Regions from separate parts of the Bacillus sp. FSL H8-0534 genome, predicted to be linked through region 4. Evidence: a T-box and tRNA genes for the amino acid it is inferred to sense, from the RefSeq annotation. Region 4 holds a T-box; the other regions hold tRNA genes.
What was found. A T-box is a leader RNA that pairs with one kind of tRNA and senses whether it is charged. The one in region 4 lies ahead of asnS (asparagine--tRNA ligase), so its partner is inferred to be a tRNA-Asn.
Positions count from the first base shown of each region.

Region 1: it encodes a tRNA-Asn, which carries the amino acid that the T-box ahead of asnS (asparagine--tRNA ligase) is inferred to sense. The anticodon was not compared.
Region 2: it encodes a tRNA-Asn, which carries the amino acid that the T-box ahead of asnS (asparagine--tRNA ligase) is inferred to sense. The anticodon was not compared.
Region 3: it encodes a tRNA-Asn, which carries the amino acid that the T-box ahead of asnS (asparagine--tRNA ligase) is inferred to sense. The anticodon was not compared.

Region 1 is NZ_JBBOUC010000001.1:2,366,805-2,369,613, reverse strand. Features, by position in the region: tRNA gene MHH71_RS12250 (tRNA-Leu) at 1-22, shown strand, start outside; tRNA gene MHH71_RS12245 (tRNA-Arg) at 26-99, shown strand; tRNA gene MHH71_RS12240 (tRNA-Pro) at 110-183, shown strand; tRNA gene MHH71_RS12235 (tRNA-Ala) at 198-270, shown strand; tRNA gene MHH71_RS12230 (tRNA-Ser) at 286-378, shown strand; tRNA gene MHH71_RS12225 (tRNA-Ser) at 472-564, shown strand; tRNA gene MHH71_RS12220 (tRNA-Met) at 589-665, shown strand; tRNA gene MHH71_RS12215 (tRNA-Asp) at 669-744, shown strand; tRNA gene MHH71_RS12210 (tRNA-Phe) at 755-827, shown strand; tRNA gene MHH71_RS12205 (tRNA-Thr) at 844-919, shown strand; tRNA gene MHH71_RS12200 (tRNA-Trp) at 923-993, shown strand; tRNA gene MHH71_RS12195 (tRNA-Ile) at 1,004-1,080, shown strand; tRNA gene MHH71_RS12190 (tRNA-Asn) at 1,084-1,158, shown strand; tRNA gene MHH71_RS12185 (tRNA-Glu) at 1,160-1,231, shown strand; gene MHH71_RS12180 (CBS domain-containing protein) at 1,407-1,826, shown strand; gene MHH71_RS12175 (DUF3965 domain-containing protein) at 2,354-2,809, shown strand, end outside.
Region 2 is NZ_JBBOUC010000001.1:2,871,515-2,874,323, reverse strand. Features, by position in the region: gene MHH71_RS14640 (Tex family protein) at 1-602, shown strand, start outside; gene cmpA (cortex morphogenetic protein CmpA) at 712-828, opposite strand; gene MHH71_RS14630 (SprT family protein) at 1,084-1,569, shown strand; tRNA gene MHH71_RS14625 (tRNA-Asn) at 1,653-1,727, shown strand; tRNA gene MHH71_RS14620 (tRNA-Ser) at 1,731-1,821, shown strand; tRNA gene MHH71_RS14615 (tRNA-Glu) at 1,830-1,904, shown strand; tRNA gene MHH71_RS14610 (tRNA-Val) at 1,910-1,985, shown strand; tRNA gene MHH71_RS14605 (tRNA-Met) at 2,010-2,086, shown strand; tRNA gene MHH71_RS14600 (tRNA-Asp) at 2,089-2,164, shown strand; tRNA gene MHH71_RS14595 (tRNA-Gln) at 2,250-2,324, shown strand; tRNA gene MHH71_RS14590 (tRNA-Lys) at 2,330-2,402, shown strand; tRNA gene MHH71_RS14585 (tRNA-Leu) at 2,418-2,498, shown strand; tRNA gene MHH71_RS14580 (tRNA-Leu) at 2,502-2,587, shown strand; tRNA gene MHH71_RS14575 (tRNA-Arg) at 2,680-2,756, shown strand; tRNA gene MHH71_RS14570 (tRNA-Pro) at 2,760-2,809, shown strand, end outside.
Region 3 is NZ_JBBOUC010000001.1:2,578,886-2,581,694, forward strand. Features, by position in the region: tRNA gene MHH71_RS13205 (tRNA-Leu) at 587-668, opposite strand; tRNA gene MHH71_RS13210 (tRNA-Cys) at 679-749, opposite strand; tRNA gene MHH71_RS13215 (tRNA-Gly) at 764-838, opposite strand; tRNA gene MHH71_RS13220 (tRNA-Gln) at 844-918, opposite strand; tRNA gene MHH71_RS13225 (tRNA-His) at 984-1,059, opposite strand; tRNA gene MHH71_RS13230 (tRNA-Trp) at 1,072-1,145, opposite strand; tRNA gene MHH71_RS13235 (tRNA-Tyr) at 1,160-1,243, opposite strand; tRNA gene MHH71_RS13240 (tRNA-Thr) at 1,254-1,329, opposite strand; tRNA gene MHH71_RS13245 (tRNA-Phe) at 1,344-1,419, opposite strand; tRNA gene MHH71_RS13250 (tRNA-Asp) at 1,429-1,504, opposite strand; tRNA gene MHH71_RS13255 (tRNA-Met) at 1,508-1,584, opposite strand; tRNA gene MHH71_RS13260 (tRNA-Val) at 1,609-1,684, opposite strand; tRNA gene MHH71_RS13265 (tRNA-Glu) at 1,690-1,764, opposite strand; tRNA gene MHH71_RS13270 (tRNA-Ser) at 1,775-1,866, opposite strand; tRNA gene MHH71_RS13275 (tRNA-Asn) at 1,872-1,946, opposite strand; rRNA gene rrf (5S ribosomal RNA) at 1,956-2,071, opposite strand; rRNA gene MHH71_RS13285 (23S ribosomal RNA) at 2,174-2,809, opposite strand, start outside.
Region 4 is NZ_JBBOUC010000001.1:4,100,430-4,103,238, forward strand. Features, by position in the region: gene pheT (phenylalanine--tRNA ligase subunit beta) at 1-131, shown strand, start outside; gene MHH71_RS20855 (hypothetical protein) at 218-904, opposite strand; T-box leader at 946-1,198, shown strand; gene asnS (asparagine--tRNA ligase) at 1,251-2,642, shown strand.

The DNA.
Region 1 (2,809 bases), 1.7 Mb from region 4:
TCGACCCCCGCCCTCGGCACCATATGCGCCCGTAGCTCAATTGGATAGAGCGTTTGACTACGGATCAAAAGGTTAGGGGTTCGAGTCCTCTCGGGCGCGCTTTTATTAACGGGAAGTGGCTCAGCTTGGTAGAGCACCTGGTTTGGGACCAGGGGGTCGCAGGTTCAAATCCTGTCTTCCCGATATTTTTAAAACATGGGGCCTTAGCTCAGCTGGGAGAGCGCCTGCCTTGCACGCAGGAGGTCAGCGGTTCGATCCCGCTAGGCTCCACTTTGGTTATTTATTGGAGGTATACCCAAGTCTGGCTGAAGGGATCGGTCTTGAAAACCGACAGGCGGCGAGAGTCGCGCGGGGGTTCGAATCCCTCTACCTCCTCCATTTTATAATAATTAAAATGGAATGATTGGATAGTTAATAAAAACTATTAGATGTACAAAGATAACTAAAAGATATAATTAATATTTATTTCATGGAGGTATACCCAAGTTCGGCTGAAGGGATCGGTCTTGAAAACCGACAGGCGGCGAGAGTCGCGCGGGGGTTCGAATCCCTCTACCTCCTCCATTTTTTAAAATAATATAATACCGTCGCGGGGTGGAGCAGTTCGGTAGCTCGTCGGGCTCATAACCCGAAGGTCGCAGGTTCAAATCCTGTCCCCGCAACCAAATGGTCCCGTGGTGTAGTGGTTAACATGCCTGCCTGTCACGCAGGAGATCGCCGGTTCGACCCCGGTCGGGACCGCCATTTATATAAAGGCTCGGTAGCTCAGTCGGTAGAGCAGAGGACTGAAAATCCTCGTGTCGGCGGTTCGATTCCGTCCCGAGCCATATTTTTTTTTGACAAGCCGGCTTAGCTCAATTGGTAGAGCAACTGACTTGTAATCAGTAGGTTGGGGGTTCAAGTCCTCTAGCCGGCACCACTTAGGGGCATAGTTTAAAGGTAGAACAGAGGTCTCCAAAACCTCCAGTGTGGGTTCGATTCCTACTGCCCCTGTAAGAAATATGGGCCTATAGCTCAGCTGGTTAGAGCGCACGCCTGATAAGCGTGAGGTCGATGGTTCGAGTCCATTTAGGCCCACCATATTCCGCAGTAGCTCAGTGGTAGAGCTATCGGCTGTTAACCGATCGGTCGTAGGTTCGAGTCCTACCTGCGGAGCCATGGCCCGTTGGTCAAGCGGTTAAGACACCGCCCTTTCACGGCGGTAACACGGGTTCGAATCCCGTACGGGTCATAAAAAAGAGTCAGCAATTAGCTGGCTCTTTTTTTCTTATGAAAAATATAATGTGAAGTTACGTTCTTTTCTAATATACGATATCGTCAATCCAAAATCCCTCTATTTATTATGAAATAAATAGAGGGATTTTGGAAAAACTATAGTATGTATAAAAAGGAGGGAATAGAGCTACATGACAACAGTTAGAGAATTTATGAGTACCGATATTGTGCAATGTACACCGCTAGATAATGTATATGAAGCTGCTGTGAAAATGAAAGAAGAGGCCATTGGGATGATTCCAATTGTAGAGAATAATCAAGTGGTTGGTCTTGTCACAGATCGTGATTTAGTTGTTCGTGGAATTGCTGAGAAACATCCTGGGTCTAATAAAATTACAAATGTCATGACAACAGAAATTGTTTCCGTATCTCCTGATGACCCTATTGAAAATGCTACAGAGTTAATGGCACAGCATCAAATCAGGAGACTACCTGTAGTTGAGAATGGAGAGCTTGTTGGGATGTTAGCGCTAGGTGATTTAGCAATAGCAGAGAAAGCTGATGATCAAGCTGGATTTGCTTTAAGTGAGATTTCCGAGCATACAGAATAACGAATAGATGCAGATTATTTTCAGGCTACAACATACAGTGTATTTAGGTGCTAGAGAATAGGTAAGAGTGGATACGTTTTATTCCGCATTAACGGGCAGTAAGCCCCCCACCTCAAGGTTCAGAGTGAAGCAAGGAAGATAGGTGAGGGATAACTGCCTGTAAAAGCCCGATTGGTGAGGACTTTCCATCAGTGGTGGATGAAGAAAATCCCTACTGATGGAAGTTTCACTTTATTAATACTGCAAGCAAAATTATATTGTTATTAAAACGTATCCAAAATGTTAGGCATAGATGTATATAAGGTGTAAAGATGCTTAACTAAGTATATATGAAGAATAATATATGCTAATTTCATTTGAAATTTTGGTTAAAAATTCCTATTGCTAATTTTTGTTATGTTAAAAATGATATAATAATAAATATAAGTTTTATAATTTATTTTGAATATATTAATATTTATAATATTATGTTTATCTACTAAGCTATCAAAGATTTTATATATAAATAGAAATGGAGGGGAAATGACATGAGGGATGTACAAAGTAATCCAAATTGGAATTTGGTTACAGATGTTTATGTAGAACCAAATAATTTTGCGGATTTATTTTCTTTACTTGTACCAAATCATCCAAAAGGCGAAGGAAAAGAACGGACAATTTTAGCTTGGAAAGAAAAAGAATTTTATAAACAAGAAAACTTGGCTCCGTTTATTTTATATGGAATGAATAAGGTGCAGGACTTGCCGCAGTTCCATAAGGATGAAATACCAACTTTAATTCGTATTGTTCGTTTATGCCAGAAAATCGGTTGGTATAAGGAAGCGTATACATTTATGGTGAATCAAAGATTAGATGAATTTGTACATACATCTATGGAATATGAAACGTGGGATATTTTAACTCAAGTTGTGGCTTGGAACTACTTAATTGTAAAATATCGAATTGGTAAATTGGAAAATGATGATGTAATGATATGGGAAAGA
Region 2 (2,809 bases), 1.2 Mb from region 4:
ATGGGAAATTTACAAAGCGTACAGAGTTGAAGGGAATACCACGTTTAGGCGCCAAAACGTATGAGCAATGCATTGGTTTCTTACGTATACTAGAAGGTAAAAATCCACTTGATAGAACAAGTATTCATCCAGAGCAGTATAAAAATGTTGAGTTACTATTAAAGAGTTTAGGATTATCGATTGATGATGTAGGACAACCGCACTTACAAAAGTGTTTAGAAGGAGTAGAGCTCTCTAAATTATCTCAAGAGATAAATATCGGTGAGCCGACATTAATTGATATTATAGATGCTTTAATTAGTCCGGAACGAGATCTGCGTGATGAATTACCAAAACCACTTTTGAAAAAGGGAATTCTCAAATTAGAAGATTTAAAGCGTGGCATGGAGTTAGAAGGAACTGTTCGAAATGTTGTTGACTTTGGTGCGTTTGTCGATATTGGTGTGAAACAAGATGGTTTAGTACATATTTCTAAACTTAGCAAACAGTTTGTGAAGCATCCGTTAGATGTGGTGTCTGTCGGGCAAATTGTAAAGGTCTGGGTAGATGATGTTGATATGAAAAAAGGGCGCGTTGCCTTAGCAATGTTACCTATTGAATAATAATGGGAAGAGGGCAGGTATGACACTGCTCTTTTTTTATGAACGGATGTTAGTGAAATTTGAATTAGTGGGGGAGCCTTCATCCCCCACTGATATAACGTTCACTTTATCAGGAATTTTGATGTGTTTTGCTATAATAAAACCAGCATTCATTTAGTAACTTAATTTGATACCGGTTTTTTTCGAAATATGCACGTTGCATTTGTTTTCGGAGCCACGTAGGCATAAGAATCCCTCCTTGTTTAATCCGGCTCTAACAAGTAGCCCCCCTATACATTGAGATAAGATTCGAAGTAAGTAAAAAGCTCAATTTCGGGAACTGCTTATAAGAGTTTGGTTAGCGAAGTTCTATGGATAGATGAGGAAGAGGGTAGTTCATAGAAATTGCACTTTTGAATGAGGATGGGTATATGTACTATTTAATATATGTATAAGAAAGAGGAAAAGTGTAAGTTTATTTTTAGTTTTTGGGGGAATGAAAATGAATGAAAAAGAAGTTCAAAGACTTGTAGAAGAAATATCGTTGCAATATTTCGGTAGGGCTTTTTTACATAAAGCAATGTTCAATAAACGACTACGTACAACTGGTGGGAGGTATTTATTGCGAAGTCATAATATAGAATTAAACTATCGTTATTATGAAGTGTATGGAGAAGAAGAACTGATTGGCGTTATTAAGCATGAGTTGTGTCATTATCATTTGCATATTATGGGGAAAGGGTACCAACATCGAGATCGAGATTTTCGTCAGTTAATGAAGAAGGTTGGTGCGCCTAGATTCTGTAAGAGAATGAGCGAAGAAGAGAAGGTGATTAAAACTCATATGTATGAATGTATGAGATGTTTTCTTCAATATAGAAGAAGGCGTCAAATAAATACAAAAAGATATGTTTGCGGGAAGTGTAAAGGTAGATTGAAAGAGATAAAAAACACCTTGACAGTTAAAAATCAATCCAGTATATTATAAACATGTCACGTTTGTACAAGAATTTGTATAAACGACTTGACTTATAGTATGAACTTTTATAAGATATAACTTGTCTTTCTTATTCCGCAGTAGCTCAGTGGTAGAGCTATCGGCTGTTAACCGATCGGTCGTAGGTTCGAGTCCTACCTGCGGAGCCATACAGAGAAGTACCCAAGTGGCTCAAGGGGCTCCCCTGCTAAGGGAGTAGATCGCTAACGCGGTGCGAGGGTTCGAATCCCTTCTTCTCTGCCATTCATATTGGCCCGTTGGTCAAGTGGTTAAGACACCGCCCTTTCACGGCGGTAACACGGGTTCGAATCCCGTACGGGTCACCACTTTTGGAGGATTAGCTCAGCTGGGAGAGCACCTGCCTTACAAGCAGGGGGTCGGCGGTTCGATCCCGTCATCCTCCACCATATATAACATATGAATAGTATCGTCGCGGGGTGGAGCAGTTCGGTAGCTCGTCGGGCTCATAACCCGAAGGTCGCAGGTTCAAATCCTGTCCCCGCAACCAATGGTCCCGTGGTGTAGTGGTTAACATGCCTGCCTGTCACGCAGGAGATCGCCGGTTCGACCCCGGTCGGGACCGCCATTTTAACTTCTGCCTTTGAGCAGTTGTTTTTTATTGGTTATTGTGATATGATGATTTTCGTCTCAAAAAACATTATATTTTTTGATGGGCTATAGCCAAGCGGTAAGGCAACGGACTTTGACTCCGTCATGCGCTGGTTCGAATCCAGCTAGCCCAGCCATTTACGAGCCATTAGCTCAGTTGGTAGAGCATCTGACTTTTAATCAGAGGGTCGAAGGTTCGAGTCCTTCATGGCTCATTCTTTTTTATTTCCGCGGGTGTGGCGGAATTGGCAGACGCACCAGACTTAGGATCTGGCGCCTTTGGCGTGGGGGTTCGACTCCCTTCACCCGCATATGCGGTCGTGGCGGAATGGCAGACGCGCTAGGTTGAGGGCCTAGTGGGGGAAACCCCGTGGAGGTTCAAGTCCTCTCGGCCGCACCAAAGAAAAATAAAAAAGTGCTTGCATTTGAAAATGCAGTGTGATAAGATAATTGAGTCGCTGAAATACAACAACGACAAAACATCATGAATAAGCGCCCGTAGCTCAATTGGATAGAGCGTTTGACTACGGATCAAAAGGTTAGGGGTTCGAGTCCTCTCGGGCGCGCCATAACGGGAAGTGGCTCAGCTTGGTAGAGCACCTGGTTTGGGACCAGGGGGTCG
Region 3 (2,809 bases), 1.5 Mb from region 4:
AAAATATGTATTCTATAACAGAGAGTCTTGGTTATACTTTGACTTCCTCGTATAAAAAAAACGAGTAAAGCCAACGAGAATGGTGGTCACTTACTATAATTAAACGCGGGGCTCCGTAGGATTTTCTACTTTATTACGCATATATAAAATGACGTTTTCTTTACTATGTTCCTCTGTGACGTTATACAACTTTAAATTTATACTGTCGATACCTTGCTCACGTAAATGGTTTAGGCAGATACTTCCTTACGATAAAGCCCAATCGTATGAGGCCTTAAATTACGTAACTCACAATTCTTCGTAAAAATACTTAGCGCATCCTCAAACGTTTCTACGTACGACTTTTTACTTTTGTGAACAACAAGATAATTCGCGATCATTTAACACGTTCCTTCGTCTTACCACAACTACACCTCCACACTCAGCGTAAACGATTTGCTCGCACGCTTCGAGTTAATATAGTCATCTAAGAATTCAACGTCTATAAACGCAAAAAAAGCACTCCTTACCGCAGTAAGAAGCGCTTAATATGTACGATATAATCAATCCGAAGACAAATAAAAAAGACGATTACTCGTCTTTTTGATACCGATGGTCGGGGTCGAACCGACACTCCCGAAGGAACACGATTTTGAGTCGTGCGCGTCTGCCAATTCCGCCACATCGGCATAATGAGAAAGGCGGCAACCGGATTCGAACCGGTGGTAAAGGTTTTGCAGACCTCTGCCTTACCACTTGGCTATGCCGCCATATTAAATTACTTTGGAGCGGAAGACGGGATTCGAACCCGCGACCCCAACCTTGGCAAGGTTGTATTCTACCACTGAACTACTTCCGCAAAAATGGCTGGGCTAGCTGGATTCGAACCAGCGCATGACGGAGTCAAAGTCCGTTGCCTTACCGCTTGGCTATAGCCCACCGAAGTTTTAATTCATTATATGCAAGTATTAACTACTTTATTTACAAATATTAAAAAATAAAAATGGGGCGACTGATGGGAATCGAACCCACGAATGCCGGAGCCACAATCCGGTGCGTTAACCACTTCGCCACAACCGCCATGTTGTGTTTTGGCAGGGGTAGTAGGAATTGAACCCACACTGGAGGTTTTGGAGACCTCTGTTCTACCTTTAAACTATACCCCTATATAAAATGTAAATGGTGGAGGGGGGCAGATTCGAACTGCCGAACCCGAAGGAGCGGATTTACAGTCCGCCGCGTTTAGCCACTTCGCTACCCCTCCGAAACTTACATGGTGCCGGCTAGAGGACTTGAACCCCCAACCTACTGATTACAAGTCAGTTGCTCTACCAATTGAGCTAAGCCGGCATATTTAGTTAAAATGGTGGCTCGGGACGGAATCGAACCGCCGACACGAGGATTTTCAGTCCTCTGCTCTACCGACTGAGCTACCGAGCCAGAAATAAATGGCGGTCCCGACCGGGGTCGAACCGGCGATCTCCTGCGTGACAGGCAGGCATGTTAACCACTACACCACGGGACCATTTGGTTGCGGGGACAGGATTTGAACCTGCGACCTTCGGGTTATGAGCCCGACGAGCTACCGAACTGCTCCACCCCGCGACAATACTATTCATATGTTATATATGGTGGAGGATGACGGGATCGAACCGCCGACCCCCTGCTTGTAAGGCAGGTGCTCTCCCAGCTGAGCTAATCCTCCAAAAGTGGTGACCCGTACGGGATTCGAACCCGTGTTACCGCCGTGAAAGGGCGGTGTCTTAACCACTTGACCAACGGGCCAAAAATATTATGGCGGAGAGCAAGGGATTCGAACCCTTGATACGCTTGTGACGTATACACGATTTCCAATCGTGCTCCTTCGGCCAACTCGGACAGCTCTCCAATCATGGCTCCGCAGGTAGGAATCGAACCTACGACCGATCGGTTAACAGCCGATAGCTCTACCGCTGAGCTACTGCGGAATGATATTAGCCTGGCAACGTCCTACTCTCACAGGGGCAAGGCCCCAACTACCATCGGCGCTAGAGAGCTTAACTTCCGTGTTCGGTATGGGAACGGGTGTGACCTCTCTGCCATCATTACCAGACTATATTCACTTGAGACAAACACTATTATACTTAATTGATTAAAAAAGTCAATAAGTTTTTTTATGTTCTCTCAAAACTAGATAACATTTGCTTCATATTATATGGTTAAGTCCTCGATCTATTAGTATTCGTCAGCTCCACATGTCACCATGCTTCCACCTCGAACCTATCAACCTGATCATCTTTCAGGGATCTTACTAGCTTACGCTATGGGAAATCTCATCTTGAGGGGGGCTTCATGCTTAGATGCTTTCAGCACTTATCCCTTCCGCACATAGCTACCCAGCTATGCCCTTGGCAGAACAACTGGTACACCAGCGGTGCGTCCATCCCGGTCCTCTCGTACTAAGGACAGCTCCTCTCAAATTTCCTACGCCCACGACGGATAGGGACCGAACTGTCTCACGACGTTCTGAACCCAGCTCGCGTACCGCTTTAATGGGCGAACAGCCCAACCCTTGGGACCGACTACAGCCCCAGGATGCGATGAGCCGACATCGAGGTGCCAAACCTCCCCGTCGATGTGGACTCTTGGGGGAGATAAGCCTGTTATCCCCGGGGTAGCTTTTATCCGTTGAGCGATGGCCCTTCCATGCGGAACCACCGGATCACTAAGCCCGACTTTCGTCCCTGCTCGACTTGTAGGTCTCGCAGTCAAGCTCCCTTATGCCTTTGCACTCTACGAATGATTTCCAACCATTCTGAGGGAACCTTTGGGCGCCTCCGTTACACTTTAG
Region 4 (2,809 bases):
AGAAATCACTTGCATTCTCTATGAACTACTTCGACCCAGAGCGTACATTAACAGATGAAGAAGTGACAGAAGCACATAGCCGTGTATTAGCGGTGGTAGAAGAGAAATTTGGTGCGGAGTTACGTAAATAATAAAAAAGCAGCCATTTGGCTGCTTTTTTATTATTTTTTTCACTTGCGCAACTTGTTCAAATTCCGCTGATGGAATCTTCATTTCATCACACGCAAGGTGAAGGGGTGGTTACTTCTCCGAAGAAAGGAACCCCATTTACTGTACCTGAAGCTATAAGGGTTATATCTCCAGGTCCAAAAGCAGTGACGGTAGTGTGGAAGAATCCATCTGCTTCTGTAAAAACTGTAGTTGGAGAGACAGTTGCTGCACCTTGTATTGTGAAAGAAACTGGTATTCCTGCAAATCCAATGCCATTCACTAACAAACGACCTGGTGCAACAACGGGAACGTTACAATCTGCACTTGTAAATCCTAGTCCAATAGCTACTTCAGTACCAGTTACTCCTAGTCTTCTAATGCAGACTTTGACGATCTCTTTTTCTTGGAATTTAAAAGCAACTCGCAAGTCGTTTATAAATCCAAAATTTTGTTCTTGGGCAGAAACTTGTCCAAGAATTGCTACACCCGTGACTTCGAAAAGGTCTCCTTCATTGGCATCTTCGCGGTCAATAACACATTGAAAAGGGATATCGTCGAAAACTTGAAAACCCGGTACTAGAGTGCCATTTTCTAAAACAGCAGTGTAAGTTAAAGTTTTATGAACTACCCCACAGATTACAACTTTTTCTGGGATTACGCTTTCAATATCCGCTTCAACCGTTTGTGTGAAGGTAACGGTATTTGCAAGTGCTGGGGGGACAAGCTGTGTGGTGCGCTCAACAACAACTTGCATCTTTCCCTCGAATGTAGTACATTAATTTTAGTTTAACAAAATGAAAGACGATGATAAGGAAAAGTAGTATATACTATAATCCATAGCGAGTCAGGGACGGTGAGAGCCTGATGAGGCGGTATATATGAAGAACACCTTGGAGTTGCTAACCGAAATTGAATCTTATATTCAAGAGTAGACTTAGACGGGAAGCCGGCCTGTTACAAACCGGGAAGTATGTACATACATACGAGTTAAAGTTGGTCTTTATGACAAATTGGGTGGTACCGCGAAGTTTAACCTTTCGTCCCTTTATGGATGAAAGGTTTTTTTGTATTCAAATATATCAGCAAAGGAGAATTTCACTATGGAAAACACATTAGTAAAAAGTCTGTATAGAGATACAGATAAATACGCAGATCAAACAGTACAAGTATCAGGTTGGATTCGTAACTTACGTGATTCAAAAGCATTTGGTTTCATCGAATTAAACGATGGTAGCTTCTTCAAAAGCGTTCAAATCGTTTTCGATACAGAATTAGATAACTTCAAAGAAATTGCAAAACTTCCACTTAGCTCTTCAGTTAAAGTAGAAGGTAAGCTAGTTGCAACCCCTGGAGCGAAGCAACCATTTGAAATTAAAGCAGAAAAAATTGACATCGAGGGCTTATCAGATTCTGATTACCCACTTCAAAAGAAGCGTCACACGTTTGAATACTTACGTACAATCGCTCATTTACGTCCAAGAACAAATGCATTCTCTGCAACATTCCGCGTGCGTTCTATCGCAGCGTTTGCAATCCACCAATTCTTCCAAGAGCGTGGATTCGTACATGTTCACACACCAATTATTACTGGTAGTGATACAGAAGGTGCGGGCGAAATGTTCCGCGTAACAACGCAAGATATGAACAACTTGCCAAAAGGTGAAGACGGAAAAGTTGATGAATCAAAAGACTTCTTCGGAAAAGAAACAAACTTAACAGTAAGTGGACAGCTTAATGCGGAAGCTTATGCATTAGCGTTCCGTGATGTATACACATTCGGACCTACATTCCGCGCAGAAAACTCAAACACAACTCGCCACGCAGCTGAGTTCTGGATGGTGGAGCCTGAGATTGCATTCGCTGAACTTGAAGATGTAATGGATCTTACAGAAGATATGCTGAAATATGCAATGAAATATGTACTAGAGCATGCACCAGAAGAGATGGAATTCTTCAACAGCTTTGTCGATAAAACAGTTCTAGAGCGCATGAACAACGTAATTAACTCTGACTTCGGCCGTATCACATATACAGAAGCAATTAAAGTGCTTCAAGAGTCAGGTGCAGACTTCAAATATCCAGTAGAATGGGGTATTGATTTACAAACAGAGCACGAAAGATACTTGTCAGAAGAAATCTTCAAACGCCCTGTATTCGTAACTGACTATCCGAAAGACATTAAAGCATTCTACATGCGTATGAATGATGACGGTAAAACAGTAGCTGCTACTGACCTTCTAGTTCCTGGCATCGGCGAATTAATCGGCGGTAGCCAACGTGAAGAAAGAATGGATGTTTTAGTAGATAGAATTAAAGAATTAGGCATGAATGAAGAAGACTATTGGTGGTACTTAGAACTTAGAAAATATGGCGGTACAAAACACGCTGGATTCGGTCTAGGTTTCGAACGTTTCCTAATGTACATCACTGGTATGGCGAACATCCGTGACGTAATTCCATTCCCAAGAACTCCAGGTTCTTCGGAGTTTTAAGATAAAAAAGCGAGAGCAATTGCTCTCGCTTTTTTATTTAGAAGAGGATGTAACCAGAGCTCAAATCTATAAAGTATTTTGAGATAGGATAAAAAATATTGTTCATAGTTCCCTTTTCATTTCATATATAGTAAAACGAATGAAACAATTATGAAAATCGTGAGAGG